DNA from 3 places in the Pseudomonas mercuritolerans genome. Region 1 is predicted to be linked to each of the others. Evidence: predicted binding sites of a transcription regulator. Region 1 holds the regulator's gene; each other region holds the start of a gene.
The links. The regulator sigma-54, encoded in region 1, starts transcription at its own class of promoters, with help from an activator protein. The targets are predictions, from matches to a motif close to ANTGGCATNNANNTTGCTNT.

Region 1 (4,727 bases):
TTAGCAAAAAGTTTCGCAACTTCCTGCTGTTCGGCTGCATCGCGGCGATTTTCGCTGCGGTCGGCTATTGGAACATCAGCCCGGAACGCTTCCTCGACAAGCCACCGCTTTCGGCGGCCGAGAATCCGATCGACTGGTACGCGACCAACACGCATACCATTCAGTACCTGCCCGACGGTAAGGTGCAGTACGAGATGACTTCCGACAAGGCCGAGCACGTCAAGGCTACCGATATCACCCTGGTGACCAAGCCTGATTTGAACATGTACCGCGGCACCGACTTCCCATGGCACGTGACCAGTGAGCGCGGCGAAGTGAATTCGGGCGGTACCGAAGTGGAATTGATCGACTCGGTACGCGTACAGCGCACCGACGAGAAACAGCGCGGCACCCTGATCACCAGCACCCGCATGACCGTGTTCCCGCAGCAGGAATATGCGCAGACTGCGCAACCCGTTAGAATCGAGGGCGCTGGCGGTGTATCGACTGGCGTCGGAATGAAAGCGTACCTGAAGGAAAGCAGGATACACCTGCAATCGAACGTAAGAGGACAGTATGAGGCTCGTTAAAACCCTCCCTATTTTGCTCAGTCTGGGCGCAGCACTGGGAAGCGCGAGCGCCTGGTCCCTGCCGAACGATCAGCAGCAGCCTATCCGCATTCAGGCCGACGACGCGCAACTGGACGACAAGAATGGCATCGCCACCTATAAAGGTGACGTGATCATTACCCAGGGTTCGATGATCGTCAAAGGCAACACAGTGACCATGACTCGCGCGCCCAATGGCGACATCGACGTGGTGACCTCGGTGGGCAACCTGGCTTACTTCGAGCAGCTGCAGACCCAGGGCGACGCCAACCCAGTCAAGGGCTACGGCGTGACGATTCAATACCACGCCCAGCAGAACCGGGTGGTGCTGATCGACAAGGCCAAGGTTATCGACAAGGATAACAACGTCACCCAGGGCGAAAAAATCGTCTACGACACCGTGAAGAAACTGGCCAGCGCCGGTCGCGCCACGGGCAGCAAGGTCACCGAATCGCGTCCGCGCATCGACATGGTGATCCAGCCGAAGAAGAAAACCGAAGAGAAATCCCAGTAATGGCAACTCTGAAAGCTCAGCACCTGGCCAAGGCCTATAAAAGCCGCCAGGTCGTGCGTGACGTCAGCCTGTCGATCGACAGCGGGCAGATCGTCGGCCTGCTCGGTCCGAACGGCGCCGGCAAGACGACCTGTTTCTACATGATCGTCGGCCTGGTGCAGGCGGATCAGGGCCGCGTGCTGATCGATGATCTGGACGTCAGCCATCAGCCGATGCACGGCCGCGCCAAGGCCGGTATCGGCTATCTGCCGCAAGAAGCGTCGATCTTCCGCAAACTGTCGGTCGCCGACAACATCATGGCGATCCTCGAGACCCGCCCGGAACTCGACAAGGCCGGCCGTCGCAAGGAGCTGGAAAGCCTGCTGCAGGAATTCCACATCAGCCACATCCGCGACAACCTCGGCATGAGCCTGTCCGGTGGTGAACGCCGCCGAGTGGAAATTGCTCGCGCGTTGGCCACTGCGCCGAAGTTCATCCTGCTCGACGAACCGTTCGCCGGTGTCGACCCGATCTCGGTCGGCGACATCAAGCAGATCATCCATCACCTCAAGGCCAAGGGCATCGGTGTGCTGATCACCGACCACAACGTCCGTGAGACGCTGGACATCTGCGAAACCGCTTACATCGTCAACGACGGTCAACTGATCGCTGAAGGCGATGCCGAAACCATCCTGGCCAACGATCTGGTCAAGGAAGTGTATCTGGGTCACGAGTTCCGCCTGTAAGCGCGACAGCGCTGTATCGATTCAAGGCGCATTTATCCGCTTTAATTGTTACAGCGCTCTAGGCAAACACTTCAGTTTCAGGCATATAATTTGCTTAAGTTTGGCGCTTCGGCGCCCTGTAGTGGATGGCGCAAAGCGCCGGCGAATAAGGTGTTAAGCCCCTGCCATGAAACCATCGCTAGTCTTGAGAATGGGCCAGCAGCTGACGATGACACCGCAGCTGCAACAGGCCATCCGCCTGCTCCAATTGTCGACCCTGGACCTGCAACAGGAGATCCAGGAGGCTCTGGAATCCAATCCGATGCTCGAACGCCAGGAAGAAGGCGACGACTTCGACAACGCCGATCCTCTGGCCGACAACGCCGAACAGAAGCCCGCCGAAATCCAGGAACCCTCCTACCAGGAAACCGCCCCGACGGTGGACAACCTCGAGGATGGCGAATGGAACGAGCGCATCCCCAACGAACTGCCGGTGGATACCGCCTGGGAAGACGTCTACCAGACCAGCGCGAGCAGCCTGCCCAGCAGCGATGACGACGAGTGGGATTTCACCACCCGCACCTCGGCCGGCGAGAGCCTGCAAAGCCATCTGCTCTGGCAACTGAACCTGGCGCCGATGTCCGACACCGATCGCCTGATCGCCGTGACCCTGATCGACTGCATCAACAATCAGGGCTATCTGGACGAAACACTCGAAGAAATTCTTGAGGCGTTCGATCCTGAACTGGACATCGAGCTCGACGAGATCGAAGCCGTCCTGCATCGCATCCAGCAATTCGAGCCCGCCGGTATCGGCGCCCGCAACCTCAGCGAATGCCTGCTCCTGCAACTGCGCCAGCTGCCCGCGAAGACGCCGTGGCTGACCGAGGCCAAGCGGCTGGTCGCCGATTACATCGACCTGCTGGGCAGCCGCGATTACAGCCAGCTAATGCGCCGGATGAAGCTCAAGGAAGACGAGCTGCGCCAGGTCATCGAGCTGGTACAGAGCCTCAATCCGCGTCCGGGCTCGCAGATCGAATCAACCGAAGCCGAATACGTCATTCCCGATGTGATCGTGCGCAAGGACAACGAGCGCTGGCTGGTCGAGCTGAACCAGGAATCGGTGCCACGCCTGCGCGTCAATGCCCAGTACGCCGGGTTTGTTAAGCGTGCCGACACCAGCGCCGACAACACCTTCATGCGCAACCAGTTGCAGGAAGCCCGCTGGTTCATCAAGAGCCTGCAGAGCCGCAACGAAACCCTGATGAAAGTGGCCACGCAGATCGTCGAACATCAGCGCGGCTTCCTCGAATACGGCGACGAAGCGATGAAGCCGTTGGTATTGCATGACATCGCCGAAGCGGTCGGCATGCACGAATCGACGATTTCCCGGGTGACCACACAGAAATTCATGCATACCCCGCGCGGTATTTATGAGCTGAAATACTTTTTCTCCAGCCACGTCAGCACCTCCGAAGGCGGCGAATGCTCGTCCACGGCGATCCGCGCGATCATCAAAAAACTGGTCGCAGCGGAAAATCAGAAAAAGCCGTTGAGTGACAGCAAGATCGCTGGTTTACTGGAGGCACAAGGCATTCAGGTGGCTCGCCGCACCGTCGCCAAGTACCGCGAATCCCTCGGAATCGCGCCTTCGAGCGAACGCAAGCGGTTGATGTAAGCCACGTTACAGCGTTCCAGTGGCAGGCTTTTCGGCCTGCCGCTTTATGCACTGGCAACGAAGGAGAAGCTGTATGCAAGTCAACATCAGTGGACACCAACTGGAAGTGACCCAACCTCTGCGTTCCTACATCGAGGAAAAACTCCAACGACTGGAGCGACATTTCGACAAGATCACCAACGTGCAAGTCACGATGTGCGTCGAAAAGCTGAAGCAGAAGATCGAAGCCACCTTGCATATCCCCGGCAGCGAAGTGGTCGCCAACGCAGAAGATACCGACATGTATGCTGCGATCGACTCACTCACCGACAAGCTGGATCGCCAACTCAAAAAGCATAAGGAAAAGACCCAGAGCCTCCTCCAGGGCGCGACCGGTCGTTAACCCCCCTATCCCATGATCCGACTTGAAACCATCCTGACCCCCGGCCGTTCCCAAGTGAACGCGCCGGGCGGCAGCAAGAAAAAAGCCCTCGAACATATTGCCAACCTGATCCACCGCGAAGTGCCGGATCTGGCGATGCAGGATGTCTTTGAGGCGTTGATCGCCCGTGAAAAACTCGGTTCTACCGGTTTTGGCAACGGCATCGCCATTCCTCACTGCCGCCTCAAGGGCTGCACGGCGCCTGTCAGTGCCCTGCTGCATCTTGAAGCGCCAATCGATTTCGACGCCATCGACGGCGCTCCGGTCGACCTGCTGTTCGTGCTGCTGGTCCCGGAAGCCGCGACCGATGCGCATCTGGAGTTGCTGCGCCAGATCGCCAGCATGCTCGACCGCAAGGAAGTTCGTGAAAAACTGCGCAGCGCCGCGAGCAACGAAGCCTTGTACCAGGTTGTACTGGACGAGCAGAACGGGCACTAATCATGCGTTTGATCATTGTCAGTGGCCGTTCGGGCTCGGGTAAAAGTACCGCCCTGAATGTCCTTGAGGACAACGGCTACTACTGCATCGACAATCTGCCGGCCGGTTTGCTGCCGGAACTGGCCGAGCGGGCGCTGATTCACACGGAACTGGCGCAGCCGCTGGTCGCCGTGTCGATCGATGCGCGCAACCTGCCCAGCCATCTGTCACGCTTCCCTGAACTGCTTGAAGACGTGCGTGCCAAGCATATCAAGTGCGATGTGCTGTACCTGGACGCCGACGAGGAAACCCTGCTCAAGCGTTTTTCCGAGACCCGTCGTCGTCACCCGCTGAGCAACGCCAATCGCTCACTGGCCGAGGCAATTCACGATGAAACCGCCCTGCT
Region 2 (4,727 bases), on a different contig from region 1:
GGAACCGAGCGGGGGATGGCCGAGTCATTTGCCGATCTGAACGATTTCGAGTGAATCCATAATCGACTCGGTCGTTCAGGTCGGCGGACAGCGCAAGACAACGCGGTCGGTCCCCTCTCCCTCCGGGAGAGGGCTAGGGTGAGGGGGCTCTTGATTTGCAGCGAAGATTTCAGCCCAGCAACTCGCTCATGGCAATGATCTGCTCCGCCACCTGAATCAGCTTCTGCTGGCGGCTCATGGCCTGGCGGCGCATCAGCGTATAGGCCTCTTCCTCGTTGCAGTCCTTCATCTTCATCAGCAAACCCTTGGCCAGTTCGATGCGCTTGCGCTCGGCCAGTTGCTGGTCACGGGCCTGCAATTGCGCGCGCAGGGCCTGGTCACTCTCGAAGCGCGCCATCGCCACGTCGAGAATCGGCTGCAACCGTTGTGCGTGAATGCCTTCGACGATGTAGGCACTGACCCCGGACTTGATCGCCTGACGCATCACCCCCGGGTCATGTTCGTCGGTAAACATCACGATCGGCCGGGGCTGGTCGCGGCTGACCAGCACCACTTGCTCCATGACATCGCGGCTCGGTGACTCGGTATCGATCAGGATCACGTCCGGGCGCACCGTTTCGACGCGCGCCGGCAGGTCGATGGTCAGGCCGGACTCGTCGATTACCTCGAAGCCGGCCTCGGTCAGCGCCGCTTTGAGGCGTCCGACTTTTTTCGCGGTGTCGTTGATCAGCAGAATGCGCAACATGTTCGCGGTCTCCTGTCAGCGCTGGGCGAGAAGCGGGGCGGCGTCGCTCAGGGCATGCAGCTTGAAACTGCGCGCATAGCCCGCCGGATCGCTGCCGTCCCAGACCTTGCCATCGAGCAACTGGCTGCTGCGCAGGTCTGCGCAGGAAGTCGCGACGCCGACAGCGCTCGCTGCCTCGCGATACAGATCCAGACGCTGAACCTGGCGGGCGACGGCCAGATAATCCGGATCCTCGCGCAACAGACCCCAGCGACGGAACTGGGTCATGAACCACATGCCGTCGGAAAGGTAGGGCAGATTGACCTCGCCATCGCCATGAAAACGCAGCGCATGCGGATCCTGCCAGCGATTACCGAGGCCATCGGCGTAGTCGCCCATAAAACGCGGCTCGATGCACGCGGCGGGGGTGTCGAGGTATTCGGTGGCGCTGAGTAATTGCGCGGTACTGCGGCGGTTTTCCGGGCTTTCTTCGATGAAGCGACTGGCCTCAAGAATGGCCATGACCAGCGCCCGCGCGGTGTTGGGGTATTGCTCGACAAATTCCCGGGTGCAGCCGAGGACTTTTTCCGGGTGGTCGGGCCAGATGCTCTGGCTGGTCGCCAGGGTGAAACCGAGATCCTGCTGCACGGCGCTGGCCGCCCATGGTTCACCGACGCAAAAGCCGTCGATGCGTCCGGCTTGCAGGTGCGCGACCATTTGCGGCGGCGGCACGACCACGCTGTCGACGTCCTGCAACGGATGAATGCCCTGGCTCGCCAGCCAGTAATAAAGCCACATCGCATGGGTGCCGGTGGGGAAGGTCTGGGCGAAGGTCAGTTTTGCGCGGCTTTGGTGCACATGCCGATCGAGCGCTTCAGGACTGTTCACGCCAGCCTGTTGCAAGCCATGGGACAGGTTCAGGCTCTGGCCATTCTGGTTCAGACCCATCAGCACCGCCATGTCGGTGGGGGCGACGCCGCCGATGCCCAGGTGCACCGCGTAAATCAGCCCGTACAGACTGTGCGCGGCATCCAGTTCGCCGCTGACCAGTTTGTCGCGCAAGTTGGCCCATGACGCCTGACGCTTGAGGTTCAGGGTCAGGCCGTAGGGCTGGGCGAAGCCCTGGGTGGCGGCGACCACCACCGAGGCGCAGTCGCTCAGCGCCATGAAGCCGAGATTGATCGCGCTCTTTTCCGGCGCATCGCTGCCATTGACCCAGGCCAGAGGCCCCAAGGACGTTTCGTTCATACGCTACCTCAAAAAAAACGTCGTCCCGGATTCTGCGCAGGCAAAACCCGGGGACGACGCCATTGTCCTGGCCTGCGCGCCGTCATTGGTCGGCAGACTGATGAGCGGGGTGGTGCAAGGCATATGCCAGTCGCCTGATTCGCGCAGGCGCCTCGCGCCGGGGGACGATGCCCGGCTATAATCGCCGCCTCTTTTCGCCGCCCGAGTCATTGCCGCCCATGTACACCCTGGCCCGTCAGCTGTTGTTCAAACTTTCCCCGGAAACCTCCCACGATCTGTCGCTGGATCTGATCGGCGCGGGTGGACGTTTGGGCCTCAACGGCTTGCTGTGCAAGGCGCCGGCGAAAATGCCGGTGACCGTCATGGGGCTGGAGTTCCCGAACCCGGTGGGGCTGGCGGCAGGTCTGGACAAGAACGGCGCGGCCATCGATGGCTTTGCGCAACTGGGTTTCGGTTTTGTCGAAATCGGCACCGTGACCCCGCGTCCGCAGCCGGGTAACCCGAAACCACGAATCTTCCGCCTGCCGGAAGCCGAGGCGATCATCAACCGCATGGGCTTCAACAACCTTGGCGTGGATAACCTGCTGGCGCGGGTCGCTGCGGCGAAATACCAAGGCGTGCTGGGGATCAATATCGGCAAGAACTTCGACACCCCGGTCGAGCGTGCGGTCGACGATTACCTGATCTGCCTGGACAAGGTTTACGCCCACGCCAGCTACGTCACCGTCAACGTCAGCTCGCCAAACACCCCGGGCCTGCGCAGCCTGCAGTTCGGTGATTCGCTCAAGCAATTGCTCGCTGATCTGGCCACCCGTCGCGCCGAACTGGCCCTGCGTCACGGCAAGCATGTGCCGCTGGCGATCAAGATCGCGCCGGACATGACCGACGAAGAGACTGCGCAGGTTGCCCAGGCATTGATCGAAACCGGCATGGACGCGGTCATCGCCACCAATACGACTTTGAGCCGTATCGGCGTCGAAGGCATGGAGCATGGCGACGAGGCGGGCGGTCTGTCCGGCGCGCCAGTGCGTGAGAAGAGCACCCATACCGTGAAAGTGCTGGCGGGCGAGTTGGCCGGGCGTTTGCCGATCATTGCCGCGGGCGGCATTACCGAGGGCAAACACGCGGCGGAGAAGATCACGGCCGGTGCAAGCCTGGTGCAGATCTATTCGGGCTTCATCTACAAAGGCCCGGCGCTGATTCGTGAATCGGTGGATGCCATCGCCGCGTTGCGCTGAGGATTGCGGAGGCCTTGTGGGAGCCTTTGTGGCGAGGGGATTTATCCCCGCTGGGCTGCCCAGCAGCCCCAAACCTTGCACATTGATATGCCAGTTAAATTGAAATTCCGACTTCGCGACTGCTGCGCAGCCGAGCGGGGATAAATCCCCTCGCCACGTGGATCCCGGTTAACCCTTTTTGCAGGCATTAAAAAGGGCTCCTCGAAGGAGCCCCTGGGCCGTAGCCCGCCGTCCGGGAAGGACGTGCGTGGTTAATTCAATGCAAATTCAGATTGTCGTGTCGGAATAAATGCCCTGTGTCAGCCGACGGCGTGAAGTTCGTTGAGTCTGTGGATTCCCGCAGTGCCGGTCATACCGTCCCAGTTGTCGCCGCGTCCTTCTCGCCAGCCGTTGATCCAGGCTTGACGTACCGACGGTAGAGTAAATGGGCAAAGCTCACGGGATTTGCCACCAACGCCATATTGATATCCGCGCAAAAATGCTCTTTCCAACGGATCACGCTTAAGTCTTCTCATAGGGTGTTTCCCTCACTTGTTGACTGTAGTGTCGCGTTGACCTCAATTGAGGTCTGGCAGGAAAAACCTGCCATCGTGCGGCTCGCTGCCGGCGTGGCGAGCCAAGGTGTTGACGCCGTTGCGACGTCAACCTGTGCTCAGTTCTAACCAATGAGTCACACCGAGGGAATGATCGTTTTGTCATAAGCACGTAACGTAAAGGATGCTATGGCGATAAGTAACCGCGTATTTATTCAACGTTCATTGCGCAAACCCCGGTATGATCGGCGCCCCGCTGGCTCAGGGGGTTAATCCTTTAGTGAGAATGACCCACGTTTGCGCTTGGGTAATATTCGACGAAGGGTCGCTTTCAGTCTTTTTGTTGCACCAACTTTTTTATCTGTCCCGGCATCTAAGCTCTTTTAACCCGAGCAGCGGGGATGGAACGGCACACCTTCGTGCCACGCGGGCGCTCTTTCAGAAAAGCGCCTGATTGAAAACCGGGTCGGCAATGCGTTGCCGGCCCACTAGCCAAAGGCTCTGGAATTACCATGTCCGATCGTTTCGAACTCTTCCTCACTTGCCCCAAAGGCCTTGAAGGCCTGCTCATCGAGGAAGCCGTCGGGCTTGGCCTTGAAGAAGCGCGCGAGCACACCTCCGCCGTGCGTGGCATGGCGACCATGGAAACCGCCTATCGCCTGTGCCTCTGGTCGCGTCTGGCCAACCGTGTGTTGCTGGTGCTCAAGCGTTTCCCGATGAAGGACGCCGAAGACCTCTACCACGGCGTGCTCGACATCGACTGGCAGGATCACATGCTCAGCGACGGCACCCTGGCCGTCGAATTCAGCGGCCACGGCTCGGGCATCGACAACACCCACTTCGGCGCGCTGAAAGTCAAAGACGCCATCGTCGACAAACTGCGCACGCCGCAGGGCGATCGTCCATCCATCGACAAACTCAACCCGGACCTGCGCATTCACCTGCGTCTGGATCGCGGCGAAGCGATTCTGTCCCTCGACCTCT
Region 3 (4,727 bases), on a different contig from region 1:
GGTGAGGTTGTCGACCATGTTATCGACTTCGGCTTCATAAAAACCGGCGACCTTGTCGAGCATGTCATCCAGTGCCCCGGACTCCTCGCCAATGGCGGTCATCTGCACCGCCATATTGGGAAACACACCGGTGCTGCGCATGGAGAAGTTCAGCTGCATGCCTGTCGAAACGTCTTGCCGAACTCGGAGCACCGCGCGCTTGAATACCACATTGCCGGTGGCGCCGGCGACCGAATCCAGCGCTTCCACCAACGGCACACCCGCCGCGAAAGTGGTCGACAGGGTGCGGGCAAAACGGGCGACGGCGGACTTGTACATCAAGGTGCCCACCAGTGGCAGCTTCAGCAGCCAGGCATCGCGGCGGTCACGCAGGGCCTGCGAGGTTTTCAACGCGTGGCGAGTGCCGAAAAACGCTGCCACCAGCGCAACAAGAATCGCCCACCACCACTGCTGCATGAACTCCGACAGGCTGATGATCATCAGGGTGAAGCCCGGCAGTTCGGCGCCGAACCCGGAAAACACCGACTGGAACTGCGGCACCACTTTGACCAGCAGAATGCCGGTCACCACAGCCGCCACCAGCACCACGGCGGTGGGGTAGGTCATGGCTTTCTTGATCTTGGCCTTGAGCGCTTCGCTTTTTTCCTTATAGGTGGCCACCCGTTCGAGCAAGGTGTCGAGGGCACCGGACTGTTCGCCGGCGTCGACCAGGTTGCAGTACAACTCGTCGAAGTATTGCGGCTTCTTGCGCAGGGCTGTGGCGAAACTGTTACCGGCCGCGACCTCCTGTTTGACCTCGTCGACCAGTTTGCGCATGGCCGGATTTTCGAAGCCTTCACCGATAATGTCGAAGGACTGCAACAGCGGCACGCCGGCCTTCATCATGGTTGCCATCTGCCGGGTGAACAGGGCGATGTCCTGCGGCTTGATGCGTTTGCCCAAGCTCAGCAGGGACGCGGATTTCTTGCGCACCTTGCCCGGGTTGATCCCCTGTTTGCGCAGCTGCGCCTTGATCAGCGCGGGGTTCTGCCCGCTCAGTTCGCCAGTGACCTTGCTGCCTTTGCGGTCGGTGCCTTCCCAGGCGTAAACGCTGACTTTCGCTGCCTTGACCGCCATGTTCAATCCTTGGTGACCCGGTTGATTTCTTCAAGGCTGGTGATGCCTTGCATGGCCTTGTGCAGCCCGGAGGTGCGCAGATCGGCGAAACCGTCGCGACGCATCTGGATGTCGATTTCCAGCGAATTGCCTTCGGCCATGATCAGCCGTTGCAGGTCCGGTGTGTTCTTTACCACTTCATAAATCCCCACGCGTCCTTTGTAACCGCCGTTGCAGTGATCGCAACCGACCGGCTCGTAGATCGTGAAATGACCTATGCGTTCCTCGGGAAAGCCTTCCTTGAGCAAGGTTTCGTGAGGAATCTCCAGCGGCCGTTTGCAATGCGCGCACAACTTGCGCGCCAGACGCTGGGCGATGATCAGGCTGACCGAGGTGGCGATGTTGAAACCGGGAATGCCCATGTTGTGCAGGCGCGTGAGGGTTTCCGCTGCGCTGTTGGTGTGCAGGGTCGACAGCACCAGGTGGCCGGTTTGCGCGGCCTTGATCGCGATCTCGGCGGTTTCCAGGTCGCGGATCTCGCCGACCATGATCACGTCCGGGTCCTGACGCAGAAACGAGCGCAGCGCCTGGGCGAAGTCCAGCCCTTGCCGAGGATTGACGTTGACCTGATTGATGCCTGCCATGTTGATTTCCACCGGGTCTTCGGCGGTGGAAATGTTGATGTCGACGGTATTGAGGATGTTCAGCCCGGTATACAGCGACACGGTTTTACCGGAGCCGGTGGGGCCGGTGACCAGAATCATTCCTTGTGGCTGTTTCAGCGCGGCGAGGTACAAGGCCTTTTGCTCGGCCTCGTAACCCAGCGCGTCGATGCCCATTTGCGCACTGGACGGGTCGAGGATCCGGATCACCACTTTTTCGCCCCATAGGGTCGGCAGGGTGTTGACGCGAAAATCGATGGATTTGCTTTTCGACAGGCGCATCTTGATGCGCCCGTCCTGGGGTTTGCGCCGTTCGGAAATATCCAGACTGGCCATTACCTTCAGGCGAGCGGCGATACGCCCGGCCAACTGGATCGGTGGCTTGGCCACCTCGCGCAGCATGCCGTCGGTGCGCATGCGTACGCGATAGTTTTTTTCGTAGGGTTCGAAATGCAGGTCGGACGAGCCGCTCTTGATCGCATCGAGCAGCATCTTGTGCACGAAGCGCACGACCGGGGCGTCGTCGGCATCGAGGCCGCCGATCACGTCCTGTTTGTTGTCATCGATGGCCTCGACGTCGAGGCCGTCGAGATCGACATCGGCCATTTCCTCGAGGCCCGAGGCATGGCTCTCGAAGAACTTGTCGATGGCGTCGCTGAGCTTGTCGTCCTCGACCAGAATCGCTTCGGTGCTCAGGCCGGTGCTGAACTGGATGTCGCTGATCGCCTGCTGATTGCTCGGGTCGGAAAGGCCTACGAACAGTTTGTTGCCGCGCCGCCAGAGGGGCAGTGCGCAGTGCTGGCGAACCAGTTTCTCACTGACCAGTCCCTTGGGCTGACTCTCTTTGTCGACGCAATGCAGATCGAGCAGGGCCATGCCGAAGTGTTCCGAAGCGATCTCGGCGATCTGCCGGCTATTGACCAGTTTGTTGTGCACCAGGTAGTTCACCAGCGAGACGCGGTTGTGCTGGGCCTGCGCCCAGGATTGCCGGGCGCTTGTTTCCGTGAGCAGTTCGGCCTGGACCAATTGCTTGGCCAGACCGCTCAGAGTGATGTCATTCATGGGGATTCCGCACGCTTGCCGTTCATGACTTATAGCCTAGTCAAGTGACAGCGCCAAACATGGCCGGTGCAGGTGACAAAAAGTGTCAGATAGTGCGGTTGCGGGTTGTAGGAAACGGCGCAGGGGATTGCGCGCACCCAGCAGGCGGGGCCTGAAAGGCGTTGGCATGGGCTGTGCTGAGCCTTGTTCAGATCATGAGATTTCGACTCATGCATGGAGCGTTTCTATGAAAAAACAACAAGGTTTCACATTGATCGAGCTGCTGATCGTTGTGGCGATCATCGGCATTCTGGCGACTATCGCCCTGCCTCAGTATTCGAAATATCAGGCGCGGTCGAAGGTGACGGCGGGGCTGGCGGAGATCAGCGCGATGAAAGTGCCCTTTGAAGACCTGATTAATCAGGGGACAAACCCAACGCTGGCGGCGGTAAAGGGCGATAACGTAACCACGACCTCCAATTGCGCTCTCACCGCGTCAGGCACTGCTGCTGATGGAGCTGGAACGATTGTATGTACGCTGGCCAATGCGCCAGCGCCTGTATTAGGCAAAACCATCACGCTGACACGTACAGCGGCGGGTGGTTGGAGTTGTGGCACTACGGTCGCTCCTGACTATTCGCCAAAAGGCTGTAACGCTACTGGTACTTGATCAATATGTAATCTTCAGAATGCCCCGCACCGCGGGGCATTCTCGTATCGCGACCGCTTCACAAAAGCTCCAATAATTTCAGCAGCTTATGAACTTTCCGAAAAACCGCAACTTGCATGCGAAATTGCCTTGAGTCATGCATTTTGCATGAAAATGAAAATAAGCGTTTTTCATAACTTATTGTTTTTAAACGGTTTTATGCGGACGAAAAAGTTGGCACAGCGTTCGCAATATCTCCGGTAACCCTGCTGACAAGCGTTACAGCAGACTTCCAGTAAAAACAGGAGTTACTCGTATGAAGAAGTTCGCTATCACTGCCGCTGCTACCGCTCTGACCCTGACCATGGCTGGTGGCGCTTTCGCCCAGTCCGCTCAGGCTACCCAGGCGCCAATGGTTCTGGCTGCCGGTGAAGTTACCGAAATGAAACAAGATACCAGCGACACCTGGATCACCACCAAGGTCAAAGCTGACCTGGTTACCGAAAAAGGCATTCCAGGCACCGACATCAAAGTCGAAACCAACAAGGGTGTAGTTTCCCTGTCGTCGACCACTGCGGTAACCGAGTCGCAGAAAGAAGTCGCCGTAGGCATTGCCAAGAAAATCAAAGGCGTTAAAGCGGTCTCCGCTGATGGCCTGAAAGCCGAGTAAGGCAAGACTTCTCGCCTGAACCGGGAGAAGACGCGACAGACGGGCCGAGCAATACGTCTGCCGCAACTTTAGAGTTCATGCGAACGGTCACACGGATGTGACCATTACAGGCCCCGGCACTTGTGTCGGGGCCTGTTCTATTTTGGGCAATACCAATGTGGGAGCGAGCCTGCTCGCGAATGCGAAGTCTCAGCCGACAAGTTCGTCAGTAGACAGACCGTATTCGCGAGCAGGCTCGCTCCCACAGGGTAAATTTCGTTCGGCTTAATTGCCGCGTTTGCTGTTGATCTGCCGCAAGCGATTGCCTTCGAAGCGCAGGTATTGATACATGCCGTTGTTCGGGCCGTAGGTCCATTCCTCGACCTGAAACTCTTCGCGGCGATTGGCACTGCGCTTGTAGCCGAGCACGTCGCGACTGACCGGCTCGCCGCATTTTTGCAGCACTTCGCTTGCGCGGTCGCCGAGGCTGATCAACTGGCTGCCGCAGCGCAATGTATCCGAAGCCGACGCGTGACCGGCAGCGCACGTCAAAGCGAGCACAGCCAGCCAGTTACGCACGGTCATTCGGCATCCAGGTGCATTTGCGTCACCACGCGGCCATCGCTTTCGG

Region 2: a site for sigma-54 is predicted at 2,084-2,103, ahead of ND528_RS02730 (CmpA/NrtA family ABC transporter substrate-binding protein). Genes of this name have one in related genera too.
Region 3: a site for sigma-54 is predicted at 2,980-2,999, ahead of ND528_RS23095 (pilin). Genes of this name have one in related genera too.

The regions. Positions count from the first base shown of each region.
Region 1 covers NZ_JAMSHA010000010.1:79,186-83,912, forward strand. The annotation lists gene lptC (LPS export ABC transporter periplasmic protein LptC) at 1-569, shown strand, start outside; gene lptA (lipopolysaccharide transport periplasmic protein LptA) at 556-1,101, shown strand; gene lptB (LPS export ABC transporter ATP-binding protein) at 1,101-1,826, shown strand; gene ND528_RS24795 (RNA polymerase factor sigma-54) at 1,993-3,483, shown strand; gene hpf (ribosome hibernation-promoting factor, HPF/YfiA family) at 3,557-3,865, shown strand; gene ptsN (PTS IIA-like nitrogen regulatory protein PtsN) at 3,878-4,342, shown strand; gene rapZ (RNase adapter RapZ) at 4,345-4,727, shown strand, end outside.
Region 2 covers NZ_JAMSHA010000001.1:611,051-615,777, reverse strand. The annotation lists gene ND528_RS02735 (ANTAR domain-containing response regulator) at 170-745, opposite strand; gene ND528_RS02730 (CmpA/NrtA family ABC transporter substrate-binding protein) at 761-1,972, opposite strand; gene ND528_RS02725 (quinone-dependent dihydroorotate dehydrogenase) at 2,191-3,210, shown strand; gene rmf (ribosome modulation factor) at 3,510-3,725, opposite strand; gene rlmKL (bifunctional 23S rRNA (guanine(2069)-N(7))-methyltransferase RlmK/23S rRNA (guanine(2445)-N(2))-methyltransferase RlmL) at 4,256-4,727, shown strand, end outside.
Region 3 covers NZ_JAMSHA010000009.1:39,774-44,500, reverse strand. The annotation lists gene ND528_RS23105 (type II secretion system F family protein) at 1-1,116, opposite strand, end outside; gene pilB (type IV-A pilus assembly ATPase PilB) at 1,119-2,819, opposite strand; gene ND528_RS23095 (pilin) at 3,046-3,468, shown strand; gene ND528_RS23090 (BON domain-containing protein) at 3,764-4,117, shown strand; gene ND528_RS23085 (DUF2845 domain-containing protein) at 4,382-4,681, opposite strand; gene ND528_RS23080 (DUF748 domain-containing protein) at 4,678-4,727, opposite strand, start outside.